3 regions of the Pseudomonas sp. MAFF 730105 genome follow, and region 1 is predicted to be linked to each of the others. Evidence: predicted binding sites of a transcription regulator. Region 1 holds the regulator's gene; each other region holds the start of a gene.
The links. The regulator sigma-54, encoded in region 1, starts transcription at its own class of promoters, with help from an activator protein. The targets are predictions, from matches to a motif close to ANTGGCATNNANNTTGCTNT.

Region 1 (4,961 bases):
GATGCCGAAGACCGCCCGGTGGGCGCCCTGAACATGCACGACTTGCTGCGTGCGGGAGTCATGTGAATGAACGCAGACCTGCTGCTACGCGGTAAAACCATCAAGCTGGCCGTGTTCGACGTGGACGGCGTGCTGACCGACGGACGCCTGTATTTCCTCGAGGACGGCAGCGAGTTCAAGACGTTCAATACCCTGGACGGCCAGGGCATCAAGATGCTGATGGCCGCTGGCGTGCAGACGGCTATCATCAGCGGCCGCAAGACCCCGGTGGTCGAGCGACGCGCGAAGAACCTCGGCATTCCCCACCTTTATCAGGGTCGCGAGGATAAACTGGTGGTCCTGGACGAGCTTCTGGGCCAACTCAACCTAACCTATGAACAGGTCGCCTACCTGGGTGACGACCTGCCGGACCTGCCGGTGATCCGTCGGGTTGGCCTGGGCATGGCGGTGGCCAATGCGGCCGGCTTCGTACGCGAGCACGCCCACGGCGTCACCACCGCGCGAGGCGGCGAAGGCGCGGCCCGTGAATTCTGCGAACTGATCCTGCGCGCCCAGGGCCGCCTCGAAGCGGCGAACGCCGCGTACCTGTGAGCCATTTATGCTGAGCAAGAAGATTCGCACCATCCTGCTGTTCGCGTGCATCGCGGCGATTTTCGCGGCGGTGGGCTACTGGAACATCAGCCCCGAACGCTTTCTCGACCGCCCCGCCGTCCAGGTCGAGGAAAACGATATCGATTGGTATGCGACCAACACGCATACACTGCAATACCTGCCTGACGGCAAGGTGCAGTACGAAATGACGTCCGACAAGGTCGATCACGTCAAGGCCACCGACATTACCCTGGTCGCCAATCCGGACCTGAACATGTTCCGCGGCACCGAGTTTCCGTGGCACGTGCAGAGCAAACGCGCCGAAGTGAATCCCGGCGGCACCGAAGTGGAACTGATCGACTCGGTACGCGTTGCGCGAACCGATGAGAAAAACCGCACGACCATCATCACCAGCACTCGCATGACCGTGTTCCCGCAGCAACAATATGCGCAGACCGAGCAACCCGTTAGAATCGACGGCGCCGGCGGTGTATCGACCGGCACGGGAATGAAGGCGTATCTGAAGGAAAGCAGGATACACCTGCTATCGAACGTAAGAGGACAGTATGAAGCTCGCTAAAACCCTCCCTATTTTGCTCAGTCTGGGCGCAGCACTGGGAAGCGCGAGCGCCTGGTCTCTTCCCAATGACCGTGACCAGCCTATCCGCATCCAGGCCGACGACGCCCAACTGGACGACAAGAACGGTATCGCCACCTATAAGGGCGACGTGATCATCACCCAGGGCTCGATGAAGGTCACCGGCAACACCGTGACCATTACCCGTACTCAGTCCGGCGATATCGACGTGGTGACTTCGGTGGGCAACCTGGCTTATTTCGAGCAATTGCAAACGGCTGGCGACACCAAGCCCGTGCAGGGTTACGGCGTGACCATCCAGTATCACGCCTCCCAGGACCGCGTCGTGCTGATCGATCGGGCCAAGGTCATCGACAAGGACAACAACGTCACCCAGGGCGAGAAAATCGTCTACGACACCAACAAGAAACTCGCCAGCGCCGGCCGCGCCACCGGCAACAAGGTGACCGAGCAGCGCCCACGGATCGACATGGTCATCCAGCCGAAAAAGAAAACCGAGCAAAGGCCCCAGTAATGGCAACTCTGAAAGCTCAGCACCTGGCCAAGAGCTACAAGGGCCGTCAAGTCGTGCGAGATGTCAGCCTGTCCATCGACAGCGGGCAGATCGTCGGCCTGCTCGGCCCCAACGGCGCGGGCAAGACCACCTGTTTCTACATGATCGTCGGCCTGGTCCAGGCCGATCAGGGCCGCGTCCTGATCGACGACCTGGACGTCAGCCATCAGCCAATGCACGGCCGGGCCAAAGCCGGCATCGGCTATCTGCCACAAGAAGCGTCGATCTTCCGCAAGTTGTCGGTCGCCGACAACATCATGGCGATTCTCGAAACCCGCAAGGAGCTCGACAAGGCGGGTCGTCGCCAGGAGCTGGAAAGCCTGCTGCAGGAATTTCACATCAGCCATATCCGCGACAACCTGGGCATGAGCCTGTCCGGCGGCGAACGGCGCCGGGTGGAAATTGCCCGCGCCCTGGCCACCGCACCGAAATTCATCCTGCTCGACGAACCGTTCGCCGGCGTGGACCCGATTTCGGTGGGCGACATCAAGCAGATCATCCACCATCTCAAGGCCAAGGGGATCGGCGTGCTGATCACCGACCACAACGTGCGCGAGACGCTGGACATCTGCGAGACCGCCTACATCGTCAATGATGGACAATTGATCGCCGAAGGTGACTCCGCCACCATCCTGGCCAACGAATTGGTCAAGGAAGTGTATCTGGGCCATGAGTTCCGCCTGTAAGCGCGAAGTGTCTGGCAACTGTTCCGGCGCCGTCGGTTTTACCAGGCAGCGCCTCGGGAGAGGCTCAATGAATCCCCTCATCGGGAAACTAATTGAGTACTCCCTCTAGGCAAACACTTCAGTTTCAGGCATATAATTTGCTTAAGGTTTGGCGCTTCGGCGCCCTTGTAGTGGATGGCGCATGTGCGCCGGCGAATAAGGTGTTAAGCCCCTGCCATGAAACCATCGCTAGTCTTGAGAATGGGCCAGCAGCTGACGATGACACCGCAGCTGCAACAGGCCATCCGCCTGCTCCAATTGTCGACCCTGGACCTGCAACAGGAAATCCAGGAGGCCCTGGAATCCAATCCGATGCTCGAACGCCAGGAAGAAGGCGACGACTTCGACAACACTGATCCGCTGGCCGACAACGTCGAGCAAAAATCCAATACCGAGATCCAGGAGCCGTCCTACCAGGAGGAAGCCGCCCCGACGGTGGATAACCTCGAGGATGGCGAGTGGAACGAACGCATCCCCAACGACCTGCCCGTGGACACGGCCTGGGAGGACGTCTACCAGACCAGCGCCAGCAGCCTGCCAAGCAGCGATGATGACGAGTGGGACTTCACCACCCGCACCTCTGCCGGCGAAAGCCTGCAAAGCCACCTGCTGTGGCAACTGAACCTCGCGCCGATGTCCGACACCGATCGCCTGATCGCCGTGACCCTGATCGACTGCATCAACAATCAGGGCTACCTGGACGAGACCCTCGAAGAAATTCTCGAAGCTTTCGATCCGGAGCTGGACATCGAGCTGGACGAGATCGAAGCTGTCCTGCATCGGATCCAACAATTCGAACCGGCCGGCATCGGCGCCCGCAACCTGGGTGAGTGCCTGCTGCTGCAACTGCGCCAGTTACCCGCCAAGACACCGTGGCTGGCCGAGGCCAAGCGACTGGTCACCGACTATATCGACCTGCTGGGCGGCCGCGACTACAGCCAGCTGATGCGGCGCATGAAGCTCAAGGAAGATGAGCTGCGCCAGGTGATCGAACTGGTCCAGAGCCTCAACCCACGCCCGGGCTCACAGATCGAGGCCACCGAGCCCGAATACGTGGTTCCCGATGTGATCGTGCGCAAGCACAACGATCGCTGGCTGGTGGAGCTGAACCAGGAATCGGTCCCCAAGCTACGGGTCAACGCCCAGTACGCTGGCTTTGTAAGACGCGCCGATACCAGCGCCGACAACACCTTCATGCGCAACCAGTTGCAGGAAGCCCGCTGGTTCATCAAGAGCCTGCAGAGCCGCAACGAAACCCTGATGAAGGTTGCAACCCAGATCGTCGAGCATCAACGCGGCTTCCTGGACTACGGCGACGAAGCGATGAAGCCGTTGGTCCTGCACGACATCGCCGAGGCGGTGGGCATGCACGAATCGACAATTTCCCGGGTGACCACGCAGAAATTCATGCATACCCCACGGGGTATCTACGAATTGAAATATTTTTTCTCCAGCCACGTCAGCACCTCCGAAGGCGGCGAATGCTCGTCCACAGCCATCCGCGCGATCATCAAGAAACTGGTGGCTGCGGAAAATCAGAAAAAGCCGTTGAGTGACAGCAAGATCGCTGGTTTACTGGAGGCACAAGGCATTCAGGTGGCCCGCCGTACCGTCGCCAAGTATCGCGAATCCCTCGGGATCGCGCCTTCGAGCGAACGCAAGCGGTTGATGTAACAGGCCACGCCACAGCGTTCCAGTGGCAGGCATTTCTGCCTGCCGCTTTATGCACTGGCAACGAAGGAGAAGCTGTATGCAAGTCAACATCAGTGGACACCAACTGGAAGTGACCGAACCCCTGCGTACCTACATCGGCGAAAAACTCGACCGATTGGAAAGGCATTTCGACAAGATCACCAATGTGCAGGTCACGATGAACGTCGAGAAGCTGCTGCAGAAAATCGAAGCCACGTTGCATATTCCCGGCGGAGAGGTGGTTGCCAATGCGGAGCACACAGACATGTATGCCGCGATTGACCTGCTGACCGACAAGCTGGATCGCCAACTCAAAAAGCATAAGGAAAAGACCCAAAGCCTCCTCCAGGGCGCTACCGGTCGTTAATCCCCCCAATCCATGATCCGACTAGAAACCATCCTGACCCCCGGCCGTTCCATGGTGAACGCGCCGGGCGGCAGTAAAAAGAAAGCCCTCGAACAAATTGCCAACCTGATCCACCGCGAAGTGCCGGATCTGGAAATGCAGGACGTCTTCGAGGCCCTGGTTGCCCGTGAAAAACTCGGTTCCACCGGTTTTGGCAACGGCATCGCCATTCCCCACTGCCGCCTCAAGGGATGCATCACGCCCATCAGCGCACTGCTGCACCTTGAAGCCGCCATTGATTTCGACGCCATCGACGGCGCACCGGTCGACCTGCTGTTCGTATTGCTGGTTCCGGAAGCGGCGACCGATGCGCATCTTGAGCTGCTGCGCCAGATCGCCAGCATGCTGGACCGCAAGGAAGTGCGCGAAAAACTGCGCAGCGCACCGAGCAACCAA
Region 2 (4,961 bases), 2.2 Mb from region 1:
ATTTGGGTGGTCGCGGGATTTGCGCCCGACGCCATTTCCATTGTGGGAGGGAGCCTGCCCCGGGCAGCGATCCGACGATGAGGCCTTCAGTTTCAGCGAATGTCTCGCTTATTGATGTTGCACCTGCACCATCGAGTTCACCTGCACCCGCGCCTGCATCTGCTCTGCCCCGCCGCCCCGGCGCATGCCGCGTACCGGGCAGGCGTCGAGGTAGTCCAGGCCGACCGCCAGCTTCAGGTGTCGGTCGGGGCGGGTCAGGCGGTTGGTCACGTCGAAGCTGTACCACCCGTTGTCCAGCCAGGCTTCGGCCCAGGCATGGCTCGCCAGATGCGTTTCATCTTCGGTGTACAAATAACCGGAGACATAGCGCGCCGGAATACCGAGGCTGCGCGCGCAGGCCAGGAAGGCATGGGTATGATCCTGGCAGACGCCCGCACCGCCGGCAAACGCCTCGGCGGCTGTGCTGCTGACAGCGGTCGTGCCCGGGCTATAGGGCATGCGCGCCGCGAGGCCCTCCATCAGATCGACCAGTGCAGCCCGATCGCGCCGCCCCGCACATTGCTCCATGGCAAAGGCGCTGAGCGCGTCATCCGCCTGGGTCAGACGGCTCGTGCGCAGGAACGGCAGCGGCGACTGCGAGTCCGGCTCCATCTCCACCGCCTGATGGATTTCCACTTCGCCATAAGCGGTCAGTACCAAGGCGCCATGGGGCTCGTCCATGGTCATCACGTGCAGGATGTTACCGTAGGGGTCGAGCTGGCTGCGCACCAGACGAGGTAACTCCAGATGCCATTGCAGGACGCGCTGGCGCTGGCTGTCCCTCGGAGTCAAACGCAGGAACTGGATGCTGGTGCAGACTTCATCGGCATAGCGGTAGGTGGTGTCGTGGCGTATGGACAGTTTCATACGACCTCCAGATAGGACTCGTGAACGGTCTGGCCCAGATGACGGATCTGGTCGATGAGGTCGGTCAGCCAAAGGTGCAGGCCCGATGCCAGGATCTCGTCGATCCCGGAATAACGCAGGCGCGCATTCAGCTCCGCGGCCAGGCGCTGGGCCGGACGGCCGTTGTGGCCTGGCAGGCTGGCGAGGATCTGATCGAGCTCCTCGATGCAGGCATGCAACGAACGCGGGACGTCGGCACGCAGCAGCAACATCTCCGAAACCTGCTCGGCATTCGGCGCATTACGGTAGATCTCGTTGAACGCCTCGAACGACGACAGCGCCCGTAGCAAGGCACTCCACTGGTAGTAGCCGCGCGCCGAATTGTCGCTGACCTCTTCCGACTCTTCGCCAAACATTTCGTAGCGTGCATCCAACAGGCGCAAGGTGTTGTCCGCCCGCTCGATGAACGTCCCCAGGCGAATGAAACAGTAGGCATCGTTGCGCATGATGGTGCCCGACGTCGCCCCGCGAAACAGATGCGAACGCTCCTTGACCCATTCGCAGAAATGACTGATGCCGTAGCGGCCCAGGCCATTGCTGGCGATGTTGCGCATCTCCAGCCAGGTGGCGTTGATGTTTTCCCACATGTCGGCGGTGATGCGCCCACGCACCGCATGGGCATTGGTCCGCGCCGCCCGCAGGCAGCTGTAGATGCTGCCGGGGTTGGTGTCATCCAGGGCGAAGAAATGCAGCATGTGTTCGCTGTTGAGCTCGCCATAACGGGTGTTGTAGTCGTCCAGCGTACCGGCCGCCAGCAGCGACATCGCCAGCTCGGCATGGCCGTCGCTGCGCCCGGCCTGGGGCATCAGCGACAGCGAGTAACTGACTTCGAGCATGCGCGCCAGGTTCTCGGCGCGCTCCAGGTAGCGGGACATCCAGTAGAGGTCCGAAGCGGTTCTTGAAAGCATGTCTTAATCCTCCACTACCCAAGTGTCCTTGGTACCACCGCCCTGGGACGAATTCACCACCAGCGAGCCCTCGCGAAGCGCCACGCGGGTCAGGCCACCCGGCACGAGGCGGGTCTCCTTGCCCGAGAGCACAAACGGCCGCAGGTCGATATGACGCGGCGCGATGCCACTTTCGACAAAGGTCGGGCAAGTGGACAGGCTCAGGGTCGGTTGAGCGATGTAGGCCTCGGGACGGGCCTTGAGTCGTGCACGGAAGTCTTCGATTTCCGCCGCGGTGGCCGCCGGCCCCACCAGCATGCCGTAGCCGCCGGAGCCCTGGGTTTCCTTGACCACCAGATCGGGCAGGTTCGCCAGCACATGGGACAGTTCCTGAGGCTTGCGGCATTGCCAGGTAGGGACATTCTTCAGGATCGGTTCTTCGGTGAGGTAGAAACGAATCATCTCATCGACGTAGGGGTAGATCGACTTGTCATCGGCGACGCCGGTACCGACCGCGTTCGCCAGCACCACATTGCCCGCACGGTAGACGGCGATCAGGCCTGGCACACCCAACATCGAATCGGGATTGAACGACAGCGGATCGAGATAGGCATCGTCGAGACGCCGGTAGATCACATCCACCTGCTGGGGACCAGCGGTCGTGCGCATGTAGACATGGTCGTCGCGCACGAACAGATCGGCGCCCTCCACCAGTTCCACACCCATTTCCCGAGCCAGGAACGCATGTTCGAAGTAGGCACTGTTGAAGCGACCGGGGGTCAGGACCACCGCGGTGGGGTTATCCAGCGGACTCGAGCTCTTGAGGGTGTCGAGCAGCAGGTTCGGGTAATGATCGATGGGCGCCACACGCTGGGCAGCGAAGAGTTCGGGGAACAGGCGCATCATCATCTTGCGGTCTTCGAGCATGTAGCTGACACCGCTGGGCGTGCGCAGATTGTCCTCCAGCACGTAGTAACTGCCGTCACCGTCACGAACCAGGTCGACGCCGGCAATATGGGCGTAAATGCCCCGATGCAGGTTCAAGCCCTGCATCGCAATCTGGTAACCCTCGTTGGCCAGCACCTGCTCGGCGGGAATGATGCCTTCCTTGAGGATGCGCTGTTGGTGATAGATGTCGTCCAGGAACATGTTCAGCGCCTGGACCCGCTGTATGCAGCCCTGCTCGACCTTTTGCCATTCACTGGCCTTGATGCTGCGGGGAATGATGTCGAAGGGTATCAACCGCTCGGTGCCCTGCTCGTCCCCGTACAGGGTGAAGGTGATCCCCGCTCGATGGAACAGCAGGTCGGCTTCGCGTCGGCGCTGATCGAGCAGTTCGCCCGGCGTGTCCGCCAGCCAACGTGCGAAGGCTTGGTAATGCGGGCGGCAGTCACCCTTGGCATCATACATTTCATCAAAAAAAGCTCGGGGCATAGCCAACTCCCAGCCGCGTTCTACACGGCATTTCTTATTACTTCGTCATTCCAATGGTCCGGCCTTGCCTTGCGTTAATGAGCCCTGTTTTCTCTGAGCACCTCGATAGACATCCGTCTCTGCTGTGGCCTTTGCGTCTGGATGACGTGCGCCGCCGGTTAGATCCGCGCCATGAATGTCTCCGCTTGATAAAGCCGTCGGTGCGATGGCCTCCCCCCAGGAACCATAGCAAAGGCTGTGCCTACGCACGGTATATACGCATACAACTGGAAAAACCGGCGTAAACGTACGCTAAAGCGAAATTTATTTTCGTTCTGGCGACTGAAAAGCCGCTCTAGGGCTGAAACGATTATTTCGGCTTGCGGCAGCGCGTAGCGGAACGAGTCGAATCGGTGCAACGAATCACGTAACTGTCATCAGCTGCCCTGAAATGGGGAAATTTGTACTCACTTGCGATACCGGAGCCTGGCCTCGCATGCCAGTCAGTGAAGCCACAAACCCGTGGGAGCAAGCTTTGTTCCCACAGGCGTTGCGCCGTTTGATCCTTAACTGACTGGCATTAGCCCCAAAGGCTGGCCTTCTGTCGTCTCCTCGCGAACAAACTCAACGGAGGTACTTGCGCCAGCAGTATTATGGTATACCATCATACGCACAGACACCTTTTACCCGTCTACGGAGCAGCTCATGAGTTTCGAAATTCGCAAGATCGTCAGCTATGTCGAAGAAACCTTTATCGAAGGTGGCAAGGTCACTGATAAGCCGGTGACCATGGTCGGGCTGGCGGTGGTCATGAAAAACCCTTGGCTGGGCCGTGGTTTCGTCGAAGACCTGAAGCCGGAAATCCGCGCCAACTGTTCCGACCTTGGTGCACTGATGGTCGAGCGCCTGGTGGGCATCATCGGCGGCGCCGAGAAAATCGAAGCCTACGGCAAGGCCGCCGTCGTCGGCGCCGACGGTGAAATCGAGCATGCTTCCGCCGTGATCCATACCTTGCGCTTCGGCAACCACTACCGCGAAGCGGTCAAGGCCAAGAGCTACCTGAGCTTCACCAACAAGCGCGGCGGCCCTGGCACCTCGATCCAGATCCCAATGATGCACAAGGACGACGAAGGCCTGCGCTCGCACTACATCACCCTGGAAATGCAAATCGAAGACGCACCGCGCGCCGACGAAATCGTCGTGGTGCTGGGTTGCGCCGATGGCGGTCGTCTGCATCCACGCATCGGCAACCGCTACATCGATCTGGAAGAACTGGCCGCCGAAAAGGCGCAGTGATCCAGCCCGGCCCCCACAACAAGAAAAGGTATGCAGGAGCGCTCCATGATTCGGCCCACCGCTGAACTCACCCCGGCAGGCACCAGTTACCTGGCGACCGGCCAAGGCCAGCCCGTGGTCTTGATCCACGGCGTCGGCCTGAACAAAGAAATGTGGGGTGGCCAGGTCGTTGGCCTGGCCTCGAAGTACCGCGTGATTGCCTATGACATGCTTGGCCATGGCGCCAGCCCGCGTCCCGCCAGTGGCACCGGTCTGCTCGGCTACGCCGACCAGTTGCTGGAACTGCTCGACCACCTGCAACTGCCCCAGGCCACGGTGATCGGTTTCTCCATGGGCGGGTTGGTGGCGCGCGCTTTCGCCCTCCATTACCCGCAACGCCTGCACGGCCTAGTGGTACTCAACAGTGTGTTCAACCGCAGC
Region 3 (4,961 bases), 2.0 Mb from region 1:
CACGAAGAATTCGCTCAGGGGCATGTCAGATCGCAGAGCCGAGTTGAAAGATGGGCAGGTACATGGCGACCACCAGACCGCCGACGACCACCCCCAGGACCACCATGATGAAGGGTTCCATCAGGCTGGTGAGGTTGTCCACCAGATTGTCGACCTCGGCCTCATAGAAACCCGCCACCTTGTCGAGCATATCGTCCAGTGCCCCGGATTCCTCGCCGATGGCGGTCATCTGGATCGCCAGGTTTGGGAATATGCCTGAGGCGCGCATGGAAAAATTCAACTGCATGCCGGTCGAGACGTCTTGGCGGATACGCTGTACCGCACGTTTGAACACCACGTTGCCGGTGGCGCCGGAGACCGAGTCCAGGGCCTCCACCAGTGGCACGCCGGCGGCGAAGGTGGTGGAGAGCGTCCGGGCGTAGCGGGCTACCGCCGACTTGTACATCAGGGCGCCTACCAGTGGCAGCTTGAGCAACCATTTGTCGCGCCAGTCACGAAAGCCCTGGGAGCGCTTGAGGGCATACTTCACGCCAAAAAACGCGCCCACCGCCCCGCCCAGCAGCAGCCACCATGACTCTTGCATGAACTCCGACAGGCCGATGACCATCAGGGTAAAGGCAGGTAGTTTCGCGCCGAACCCGGAGAACACCGATTCGAACTGCGGCACCACCTTGACCAACAGAATGCCGGTGACCACTGCTGCGACAAGCACAACGGCCGCCGGATAGGTCATGGCTTTCTTGATCTTGGCCTTGAGGGCCTCGCTCTTTTCCTTGTAGGTCGCCACACGGTCCAGCAAGGTGTCCAGGGCGCCGGCCTGCTCACCGGCGTCCACCAGGTTGCAATACAACTCGTCGAAGTACTGCGGGCATTTGCGCAACGACGCGGCAAAACTGTTACCGGCGGCGACTTCCTGTTTCACCTCCTCCACCAGCTTGCGCATGTTGGCATTGTCGAAGCCTTCGCCAATGATGTCGAAGGCTTGCAGCAGGGGCACACCGGCCTTGAGCATCGTCGCCATCTGGCGGGTGAAGAGGGCGATGTCCAGCGGTTTGATGCGTTTGCCCTTGCCGAATATCGACTTGGATTTCTTGCGTACCTTTTCCGGGTTGATGCCTTGTTTGCGCAGTTGCGCCTTGACCAGGGCCGGGCTCTGGCCGGTCAGCTCACCGGACATCTTCGTGCCTTTGCGGTCTTTGCCTTCCCAGGTGTAGGTGTCGGTTTTTACTGCCTTGACCGCCATGTTCAGTCCTTGGTGACCCGGTTGATTTCTTCGAGGCTGGTCACCCCTTGCATCACCTTGAGCAGCCCCGAAGTACGCAGATCGTTGAACCCGTCCTTGCGCATTTGCAGGTCGATTTCCAGGGAATTGCCTTCGGCCATGATCAGCCGTTGCAGTTCAGGCGTATTTTTTACCACTTCGTAAACCCCCACGCGTCCTTTGTAGCCGTTGTTGCACTGTTCGCAACCGACCGGCTCATAGATCGTGAATGAGCCGATGCGTTCCTTGGGGAAGCCCTCCTTGAGCAGGGTTTCCTCGGGAATCTCCGTGGCTTTCTTGCAGTGGCTGCATAGTTTCCGCGCCAGGCGCTGGGCGATGATCAGATGGACCGCCGTGGCGATGTTGAAGCCGGGGATGCCCATGTTCTGCAAGCGGATCAGGGTTTCGGCGGCGCTGTTGGTGTGCAGGGTGGAGAGCACCATGTGCCCGGTCTGGGCGGCCTTGATGGCGATTTCGGCCGTTTCCAGGTCGCGGATCTCACCCACCATGATCACGTCCGGGTCCTGACGCAGGAAGGAGCGCAGGGCCTGGGCAAAGTCCAGCCCTTGGCGTGGGTTCACGTTGACCTGGTTGATGCCTTCCATATTGATTTCCACCGGGTCTTCGGCGGTGGAAATATTGATATCCACGGTATTGAGGATATTCAGGCCGGTGTAGAGCGAGACAGTCTTGCCCGAGCCGGTCGGCCCGGTGACCAGGATCAGCCCTTGGGGTTGTTTGAGGGCCGCGAGGTAGAGCTCTTTCTGATCCGGTTCGTAGCCCAGGGCATCGATGCCCATCTGCGCGCTGGAAGGGTCGAGAATCCGGATCACCACTTTTTCGCCCCAGAGCGTGGGCAGGGTATTGACCCGGAAGTCGATGGATTTGGTTTTCGACAGGCGCATTTTCAACCGACCGTCCTGGGGTTTGCGCCGCTCGGAAATATCCAGGCTGGCCATGACCTTCAGGCGCGCGGCGATGCGGCTGGCCAGTTGGGTCGGCGGCCTGGCCACTTCTCGCAGCATGCCATCGGTGCGCACCCGCACCCGGTAGGATTTCTCATAAGGTTCGAAGTGCAGGTCGGAAGAGCCGCCCTTGATCGCGTCCAGCAGCATCTTGTTGACGAACCGCACCACTGGCGCGTCATCGGCGTCCTGACCGGCGATGGCGTCCTGCTTGCGATCGTCGTCCGACTCGATGTCCAGGCCATCGAGGTCGACATCACCCATGCCTTCCAGGCCCGTGGTGCCGGATTCGAAAAACCTCTCGATGGCATCGCTGAGTTTGTCGTCTTCCACCAGGATGGCTTCGGTGGTCAGGCCGGTACTGAACTGGATGTCGTTGATGGCCTGGTGGTTGGTGGGATCGGAGATCCCCACGAACAGCTTGTTGCCGCGCCGCCACAGCGGCAGGGCATGGTGTTGCCGAACCAGTTTTTCACTGACAAGGCCGGTGGGCTGGCTTTCCTTGTCCAGGCTGTTGAGGTCCAGCAGGGCGACGCCGAAATGCTCCGAGGCGATTTCCGCAACCTGGCGACTCTGGACCAGTTTGTTCTGCACCAGATAGCTGACCAGGGGCATGCGGTTGCGTTGGGCTTGCTGCTGCGCCTGCTGCGCGCTTTGCTCGGTGATCAGCTCGGCCAGCACCAGTTGCTTGGTCAGGCCGCTGAGGGCGATGTCATTCATGGGGATCCCGACTGCTGACAGTTCATGACTTATAGCCTAGTCAAGCCTCGACGCCAAACCAGCCGGGGCGGGTGACAAAAAACGTCAGATAGTGCGGATGTTGGGGTAGGACGTTGGGCTTCCTTGGGCTGGAAGCTCTTGCTGGCAGGGTCGCGGGGATTGGCATGTGCCGTGCAGTACACCCTCCAAGCATGAGATTTCGCCTCATGTTAATGGAGATGTCTATGAGCAAGCAGAATGGTTTCACGTTGATCGAGCTGCTGATCGTCGTGGCGATTATCGGCATTCTGGCGACGTTTGCGTTGCCGCAATATTCCAAGTATCAGGCGCGGGCGAAGGCAACGGCCGGGTTGGCGGAAGTGTCTGCATTGAAAGTGCCCTTTGAGGACATCATGAACCAGGGGACCAACCCCACGTTGGCCAACATTGGTGGAACCTCGCCCACCAGTAATTGTACGTTGACCGCCTCAGGTACTGCCTCAGATGGTACGGGCACTATAGCGTGCGCCTTGTTGAATGCGCCCGCTCCGGTACTCGGCAAGACCATTACACTGTCGCGCTCGGCAGCAGGTGTCTGGACCTGTGCTTCGACGGCAGCCCAGGAATACCTGCCGGCTGGATGCACCGGTGCCGCTGCCGGTAGTTGAGGGCATGGCCTTGCGAAGAACCCCGCTTTAATTGCGGGGTTTTTTACGTCCTCTTGCCAGTGAAACAAAAAAGCTCGTTAATTCAGCTGTTTAAGAAGCGGAAAAAAACCGCAACTTGCATGTACAGAATCAGTCGCTCATGCATTTTGCATGATCAAGTAAATCGGCGCTTCGCTTAAGTGTCTGATTTATAAGTAATTATTTTATTCGTCAAAGCTGGCACACCCTTCGCACTACTCCTGATAACCCTGCCGGGAATCACCTCCGGCAGTTTCTGAGAAAAACAGGAGTTACTCGTATGAAGAAGTTCGCTATCACTGCCGCTACTGCTGCCGCACTGACCTTGACCATGGCTAACGCATTTGCCGAGACTGCTCAAGCGACCCAGGCTCCGATGATGTTGGCTGCTGGTGAAGTGACTAAAGCCAAGGAAGAAACCAAGGACACCTGGATCACCACCAAAGTCAAAGCTGACCTGGTCACCGAAAAGGGTATCCCAGGCTCCGACATCAAGGTTGAAACCAACAAAGGCGTCGTATCCCTGTCTTCGACTGTTGCTGTCACCGAAGCTCAGAAAACCACCGCCGTGGCGATCGCCAAGAAAATCAAAGGCGTCAAAGCCGTATCGGCTGATGGCCTGAAGGCCGAATAAGGCCAAGACTTCTCGCCTGGACTGGGAGAGGGCGCGGCAAACGGGCTGTGTCATACGTTTGCCGTTGCTTTGGAGTTCATGCGAAAGGCCACAGGGACGTGGCCGCCACAGGCCCTCGGCGTTTGCCGGGGGCCTGTTTTATTTTGGATGGAAGTCAGTCGACGATTGTATTGGCTGATCCACCGCCATCGCGAGCAGGCTCGCTCCCACATGGGGCTGGGGTGTTCTCAAAATCCAGGGACCGGCACCGATCCCCTGTGGGAGCGAGCCTGCTCGCGATAGCGGTGTCATTGCCAACCTCAGTGCCCACGCCGACTGGTGATCTGCACCAGTCGATTACCCTCGAAGCGCAGGAACTGGTACATGCCGCTGTTGGGGCCATAGGTCCATTCTTCCACCGGGTATTCCTCCCGGCGATTGACGCTGCGTTTGTAGCCCAGATCGTCCCGCGCCACCGGTTGTCCGCACTTTTGCAACACTTCGCTCGATCGGTCGCCAACGCTGATCAACTGGCTGCCGCAACGCAATGTGTCGGCAGCCGATGCGTGAGCAGTGGTGAGCATCAAGCCCAGGCCGAGCCAGTAGAGACGCTTCATCCTATTCGGCATCCAGATGCAGGGGGGTGATCACACGCCCGTCGCTTTCGGCCTGGCCGAGGCTGGCGTCGATGAAATAGACCCGGTCATCGGCCAGTTGGCCCTTGTCCACCAGGAAGT

Region 2: a site for sigma-54 is predicted at 3,492-3,511, ahead of PCOSP_RS14080 (circularly permuted type 2 ATP-grasp protein). Genes of this name have one in related genera too.
Region 3: a site for sigma-54 is predicted at 3,105-3,124, ahead of PCOSP_RS24765 (pilin). Genes of this name have one in related genera too.

What each region holds. Positions count from the first base shown of each region.
Region 1 is NZ_AP018438.1:1,017,264-1,022,224, reverse strand. Features, by position in the region: gene PCOSP_RS04350 (KpsF/GutQ family sugar-phosphate isomerase) at 1-66, shown strand, start outside; gene PCOSP_RS04345 (KdsC family phosphatase) at 67-591, shown strand; gene lptC (LPS export ABC transporter periplasmic protein LptC) at 599-1,171, shown strand; gene lptA (lipopolysaccharide transport periplasmic protein LptA) at 1,158-1,703, shown strand; gene lptB (LPS export ABC transporter ATP-binding protein) at 1,703-2,428, shown strand; gene PCOSP_RS04325 (RNA polymerase factor sigma-54) at 2,645-4,141, shown strand; gene hpf (ribosome hibernation-promoting factor, HPF/YfiA family) at 4,218-4,526, shown strand; gene ptsN (PTS IIA-like nitrogen regulatory protein PtsN) at 4,539-4,961, shown strand, end outside.
Region 2 is NZ_AP018438.1:3,193,686-3,198,646, reverse strand. Features, by position in the region: gene PCOSP_RS14090 (transglutaminase family protein) at 109-906, opposite strand; gene PCOSP_RS14085 (alpha-E domain-containing protein) at 903-1,853, opposite strand; gene PCOSP_RS14080 (circularly permuted type 2 ATP-grasp protein) at 1,857-3,266, opposite strand; gene PCOSP_RS14075 (amino acid synthesis family protein) at 3,951-4,541, shown strand; gene PCOSP_RS14070 (alpha/beta fold hydrolase) at 4,587-4,961, shown strand, end outside.
Region 3 is NZ_AP018438.1:5,660,662-5,665,622, reverse strand. Features, by position in the region: gene PCOSP_RS24780 (prepilin peptidase) at 1-24, opposite strand, end outside; gene PCOSP_RS24775 (type II secretion system F family protein) at 26-1,243, opposite strand; gene pilB (type IV-A pilus assembly ATPase PilB) at 1,246-2,946, opposite strand; gene PCOSP_RS24765 (pilin) at 3,171-3,593, shown strand; gene PCOSP_RS24760 (BON domain-containing protein) at 3,892-4,245, shown strand; gene PCOSP_RS24755 (DUF2845 domain-containing protein) at 4,545-4,841, opposite strand; gene PCOSP_RS24750 (DUF748 domain-containing protein) at 4,843-4,961, opposite strand, start outside.